One region of the Lysinibacillus sp. FSL M8-0216 genome, then DNA from elsewhere that is predicted to be linked to it. Evidence: riboswitches for the same ligand, from Rfam matches in the RefSeq annotation. Region 1 holds a riboswitch; the other holds the start of a gene.
The links. Region 1 has a riboswitch for cobalamin ahead of MKX57_RS11100 (hypothetical protein). Riboswitches for the same ligand answer to the same signal wherever they lie in the genome.
Positions count from the first base shown of each region.

Region 1 (3,422 bases):
GAGAAGCATTTGTTTGAACGTGATCATCATGGCTTACTCACAGGCTACGCAGTAGCAGATATTCATTTTACGCTTTTAACGGGACGTGGACATAATGAACATACGTCTGGCGGTGATTTCCGAGAAGCCACTTTCCGAGCACTGCGCCAAGGACTGGAACAAGCACAGAACGTCCTGCTTGAGCCGTATTATCGCTTTAAAATGAAGGCTTCCAATGACTTTATTGGCCGTATGATGACCGACATTCAACAGGCTGCTGGCACCTTCGACGACCCTGTACTCACTGAAACAGAAGTTGTATTAACAGGACGTGCACCAGTAGCGACCTTCATGAGCTATAGCACGATTTTTGCCGCCTATACAAATGGGAAAGGTGCGCTTACCCTCCAATTTGATGGCTATGATTTGTGTCATCATGCAGAAGAAGTAATATCTCAAATAGGCTATGATAAAAATGCCGACCCTGAATACAGTTCTTCTAGCATTTTTTGTTCAAAAGGTAAAGGCTATTCTGTCCCTTGGCAAGAGGCGCAAGCAGCCATGCATTGTCAGAGCTAAGTTCATGTACTAGCATGGCAAATCTGTTGAACTAGTACTTCAGATGAAGGTAGAATATCCCTACAAAAAATAAAGCAAGCCCTCCGCTTCATGGAGGGCTTGCTTTTATATGGCACCAACAGCTTTCTTTGAAGGCTTGTGCACCGGATAGGCAGGTTCAACCACCACATAACCTTGCGTATTCGTGAAGTCGATAACTACTTTTCCAGGCTGACTTTTTAATATTTGTAGTTGATCAATTAATGTTAATAATAGCTCGTGGCCGTTCCCACGTGGATGCCAATTAAAGTGATAATCATTTAATTCCTTAACGGCTTGAAGAAACTGCGTGTATTCCTGCTGTGCAAATGCAATTAGTTTATCCTGATGAGGAATTTGCTCTAAATCGTTCATATACGTTTCATAAAAACGTATGACAATCGAGCATAGTAAATCATTGACACGTGCAGCGCTTAACACTGGATTGGGCTCCTGTGAAAGACGGTCAAGATTAGGCTTTGCTCGTGTTGAATCAATGCGTGTAATTAAGTGGTACTGCTCCCCATTCACCTCATAAACAATAGGGTTGGTTGGCATATACATCATAAAGCTATTCGTCTTCGTTTTCAGTTGATCCGTTAAATTCGCCTGAGCAAAAAGATGGCCTTCTACCTCCCCATTTTGTATCCAAATAATGTCTTTATTATATAAGATTTGCTCAAAAAAACGATCGTTGCGAATCAGTCTCGTTGCTAATAATTGATCAATTAGTGATTCGACCACCATTCTTGTTTTCGCTTTCTTAGCAATTTCTGTCCGTGGCTGCTTACAAATCGTCATATCTACAAAAGGCGTTTCCTGTGTTGTCGTTGCATGAATATTCATCCTATGTGCATCCCCTTTGCGTACATATTTTCAAAACAAAAAGGACTTCCTACTATGTTTGAGGAAATCCTTCGCTTTAATGTGCTTCATCACACAATGCCAAACAAACCCTAAGTAAATGTGAAGGAGTTCTAAAATGAACCCTTTCATGAACTTTGGGCGTATGACGTACTGTGACGAACAGAGCATTCTGTTTTGTCAACATGCCACCTCCTATTCCTCGTAGGTTTATGGTGTGTACTCGTAACTAGGCAGGTATCCTGACTCATGGTCATCGCCACTTTTCCCCTTCCCATCATTTGACAGTGGTTGCTGAAAAGTCGCTCACATTTACAGTTGCGGGACAGTGTCGGATTCACACCGACTTCCCTTTTAAGCAAATTGCACGCAATTTACACCTATTACTACACGCTATTCAGTTGATTTCTAGCCGTTTAAAAGATGTCAGAAATAGTAGAGTAAATATTCCTTACTGACTATCAAACTAAATTGTAATATGTAGTTTACCTACTGTCAAGAAATTGGAAAAGGAAGGCAATTAAAAAAGCCACCTATCAAAAGGCGACCTAATTATTTATTCAACAATCCACTTTGCTTTAGGATAATTAACAATCCCTGTGTTATATTCTATTTCTTTAATTGATATATCTTTGTCAAAGAGATACTGATAATGTCCTTCCGTTGTTTCCCCTTTGTAAATATATCCTTTTGAATTAAAATGATTTATATATCCAATGTCATTTATTTCTTTTTCATATTTAGACTCATTAATTTTAAATCGCAATCCACCAGGATAAATTAACGGCTTTTCAGATTTATTAGTTACAGATAAATAAACATTAAATCCCTTATCAACACCATCTACATATTCCACTTTTTTAAGTGTAACTTCTATTTGATCATCTGAAAAAGTCTCGCCAATTTTTAAAGTTGGAACTTTCTTTTCTTCATTTTCCGTTTTTTTATTATTTGAATCTCCAGTAATTGTTACCGTTTGAGTTTTTTGATTCCATTGGACATTTGCCCCTAATGACTCACTAATAAATCTAAGTGGAACAAGTGTTTTTCCACTCTTAACTTGTGCTGGAACAGATAAATTTATAGCATTATCATTTACTTTAGCATTTTTCGAACCTATTTTCAGCCATACTTTTGTATTACCTTTTGAAGCGTCAATTGTTTGAGTAGATTGATTCCACTGGACATTAGCACCAAGTGATTCAAAAATACCTCTTAAAGGAACTAATGTACTACCGTTTTCTATTACTGCTTGATTACTAAACGATTGTTTCTCACCGTTTATATAAATTGATACTCCTTCTGATGCACTAGCGTTATTCATACCTAATCCAATTAACAAACAAAACAACAATGGAATTATAAATTTTAACTTTTTCAATTAATTCTCTCCCTCATACATTATTAGTACAATTATACCAATTTAATACATTAAAGGGGAGAATTAATTTTATAAGCAAGTAATAATTGATTTATCTAAGAAGTAAACAAAAAGAAGCTATCCATCAAGAATAACCTCTTTTAAAAAAATACTATTATTTAATTAAATCTTTAAATAATCTAGCAGCTCTATCTATATTTAGATCCCCTATTTGAAAAAATGTATATCCATCCTTCTCAATTTTCCTTATCTTTGAATTAGGTGGAGCTAATTTCAAACAGCCTTTCATGAATTCTTCTTCAGTAACTATCTTCCCCATTCACATCATCCCCTTAAACTACATTAAATAAACCTTATAGGTTTTTATTATCTCTTTTCGATTTATAATAATGAAGGAACATATTAACCATTAAATCTTCTAAATTCTTTCTATTTTTCTCTACTTCTTTTAATTCTTCTTCTGTCGTAGCCACATTATAAACAATTTCACTTAGACTTGCTCCATTTTTAACTTTAATGTCCCCAACCTGATTTATCTTTTTCCTTACCACTGGGCTTTCCACGAACCTAATAAAACTTTTTACTGTACGACCTGTTTCAT
Region 1 is NZ_CP152007.1:2,258,267-2,261,688, reverse strand. It holds gene MKX57_RS11105 (translation factor GTPase family protein) at 1-558, shown strand, start outside; gene MKX57_RS11100 (hypothetical protein) at 664-1,422, opposite strand; cobalamin riboswitch at 1,655-1,839, opposite strand; gene MKX57_RS11095 (copper amine oxidase N-terminal domain-containing protein) at 1,997-2,821, opposite strand; gene MKX57_RS11090 (hypothetical protein) at 2,976-3,140, opposite strand; gene MKX57_RS11085 (hypothetical protein) at 3,175-3,422, opposite strand, start outside.

Region 2 (3,422 bases), 1.0 Mb from region 1:
TTAGTGCTGTCATTGTAGCTGCGGTCTTAACAGGGTCAGGTGGTGGAATCGTGCGTGACTTATTAGCTAGACGAAAACCACTTGTTCTTCGTGACGAAGTCTATGGTGTTTGGGCTGCTCTCGCAGGGCTTGTTATTGGATTTGATATTTTTACAGGAGACATTTTCCTTTATATGTTATTTGCGGTAATTACAGCATTACGTATTCTTTCCTATATGATGAAATGGCGTTTACCTTTGCGAAGGTTGAATCGGGCATAGAGTCTATCATTGATTAAATAAGCGCAAATTGTTCCTTAACTATTTGCGCTTAATTGTTTTTCGGTAACTATTTAGCCAAAAGATTCATTGCTTCTTCCAGTGTCACCATATTTTTCATCATTGAGCAAGCAGCATCTAATAGAGGAAAGGCTAGTGTTGCACCGGAACCTTCTCCTAGCCGCATATTCATGTTTAGCATGGGTTCCACTCCTAGTAATTCAGCGGCAATTTTAGCCCCTGGCTCCTCCGATGCATGAGAAGGTATAATAAAGTCCTTTACTTTTGGTTCAATTTGATAAGCAATAAGCGCAGCAATAGTTGAAATAAATCCATCAATCACAACAGGTTTTCGGTAACTTGCGGCTGCAAGGATGATACCAGCCATAGCCCCAATCTCTAGCCCTCCAACTTTAGCTAGAACATCAATGATATCGTTAGGATTGGGCTTGTTGAGCGTAATTGCTTTTTCAATGACCTCTGCTTTATGAGCAATTCCTCCTTGACCAACACCTGCTCCAAACCCTGTTATTTCAATTGGGTCATAGCCAGTCAAAACAGCTAAAATCGCAGTACTCGGCGTTGTATTACCGATGCCCATCTCTCCTGTTCCAAGTAGATTGGCTCCTTTTATAATTTCATCTGTTGCCACACGAATCCCCACTTCAATAGATTGAATGGCCTCCTCTCTAGACATAGCAGGGCCTTGTGCCATATTATCTGTACCATATTTTACTTTATGAACGATTACGCCCGCATTGAGTGGAAGATCATCCTTTACTCCAACATCTACCGTTACAACCTTCGTATTCGTCACACTTGCAATCGCACAAACACCCGTACCTCCTTTTGGAAAATTTAATGTTTGAAATAAAGTAACATCTTGTGGGTTCGTCGTCACACCTTCCATACAAACTCCATGATCTGCTGCACAGACAATCATCACCTTTTGATCAATCACCGGATATAATTGTCCTGTAATCCCAGAAAGTTGCACAGCAATGGATTCTAATTTACCTAGGCTACCTGGCGGCTTACATAGAATATCTATTCGCTTCCTTGCTTGCTCCCTACTATTTTTATTAGCGCCTTGAATGTTTTGAATTGTGTCATGTAATAATTGCATTGTCATTTCTCCTCTCGTTCTTCATGAAGACAAAATAAAAAGCCTGTAGTTTATTGTCATGACAAATAAACTACAGACTTTTCCATCATCTATATCCACTTAAAGCAAATAGGCAGGTCTCCTGGCTTAAGTTCAACATTTCATAGTACCTTCCCAGCAATGAGCTAGTGGTCTTCACTATTAAACTCCCTTTTACAGTGGCGGGTCCGCTAAAGCTTTTCACTTTATTCCCTATTCTCCCTTAATGGGCACCTAATGCTTGTATTAAACTACTTTTAATCTACGACAGCATATTTCTTCTGTCAATATTTAAATGCGATACTCGTATGCCTATTCTTTTTCTAGCTCGCTTAGCAATGTTGACCCTAATAATAGGACCGCTCCTATTATTTGTAGATGCGTCATTTTTTCTCCAATAATCATCGTTGAAATGACTAATGATGTTAGTGGAGCTATATAGCTAAGTATGGCTATACTTTGCCCTTTCAGCTTTGACATGCCCCAAAAGAACAATAAAAATCCAACCCCTGCATGGACAATACCTAATGTCATTAATAATAGGACTGACTTAAAACTGAGTGTCATAACCTGAAACCCTGTTGTCCCAAGTATATAAAAACAAAGGAAAAAAGCTGCTAAAGATAGTTGAATAATTGTATTTTCCAGTTCTTTTAAGCCACATATACATTTATTTGTAAATGTTAGAGCTGTATAAAAGCATGCGGCGATAAGACTGTAGACAATGCCAATAAAATGTTTACTGTCTCCAGTGCCTTGACTTTGGACAATCAAAAATAGGCCAAAAATGGCCACACAGACATACAGTATTTTTCTGCTAACTAGCTTCTCTTTTAAGACTATTGGAGATAAACAGATTACTAGTACTGGTGCAAAATAATAGCTGAGTGCAGCATTAGCAATTGTTGTTTCTTAGCCTGAAATAAGAAAATCCAATTCCCACATAAGGCAACACTAGAAAGTATTAATCTCCACTTATTTTTGAGAATACTTCTTTTCGTTAAACTTTCCTTTATATAAATAAAAATCACTATCAAAAAACAAGCACCAATCAAACTCATCCAAAAAGCGATTTCACTTGAAAACAAAGGGATATACTTGGCAAAAACACCAACTGCGCCAAAAATAATCATGGATAATACAAACGCTAATTTTCCGCTCATTACAATTCCTACTTTCTACGTATAAGCATTAACCTACACAGTAGAATCTATTGAAAATGAGCAAACTGTTATTGTATGCCTTGACAGTAGATTCTACTGTCAAGACATTGTTGGGGGTGCTATTGAACGAAACATACAAAATCCCTCCTTCACCGATATAATTGTAACATATTTCTGAAAATTATAGAGTACGATTTATAGATAAAGGGAAAAGGAATCGCTAATTACTTCATAGGTATGGATAAAATTTTCTTTTAAGGAGGAGTTAGAATGAATGCAAGAGAATTAAGAAACGCTATTGCAGAGACTTGTGAAAATTATGATAGTCATTACGCTCAGTTAGTGAAACCGATTAATCAGTTATTAATGAATGTTGATGCTTCCATCAGTGAAGAAACAGCGTATGTCATTATGGAAAATTTGAAATTATTTTATAATGGAGATAAATACATGGCGGAATGTCATTTCGATGAGAGTGAAAATTTCTTAAAGGATGGCATTGAGCTTTTACAAAAGGGAGATCTTGCGAATGGCGCTTTACAAATATACGGTGCTGGTTTAAATTTTGCCAGCTATGCTTCAAAGGTTCGCGGGCAAAAAAATGTGAACCCGTACAAGAACTTTGAAAAAAACTTTAGCCTTATCATGGACTCACTCCAAAAATAAGCATATGAAAAAAGAAAGAGTATACACTCTTTCTTTTTTCATTATGTCATTATTTAAATTCTAATTCACCATCGTAAGCTAACATGCCGCCTTCTAGGTTTGTCACATCAAATCCTTGTGCCTCTAAATAAGAACAAGCATTAGCTGAACGACCACCAGCCTTACAAACGATAATATATGGCTTAGTTTCAT
Region 2 is NZ_CP152007.1:1,230,347-1,233,768, reverse strand. It holds gene MKX57_RS05730 (trimeric intracellular cation channel family protein) at 1-260, shown strand, start outside; gene cobT (nicotinate-nucleotide--dimethylbenzimidazole phosphoribosyltransferase) at 328-1,383, opposite strand; cobalamin riboswitch at 1,477-1,654, opposite strand; gene MKX57_RS05720 (DMT family transporter) at 1,714-2,196, opposite strand; gene MKX57_RS05715 (hypothetical protein) at 2,262-2,564, opposite strand; gene MKX57_RS05710 (hypothetical protein) at 2,835-3,230, shown strand; gene MKX57_RS05705 (rhodanese-like domain-containing protein) at 3,280-3,422, opposite strand, start outside.
Region 2: linked by a shared signal. The riboswitch ahead of cobT (nicotinate-nucleotide--dimethylbenzimidazole phosphoribosyltransferase) and the one ahead of MKX57_RS11100 (hypothetical protein) in region 1 are both predicted to bind cobalamin.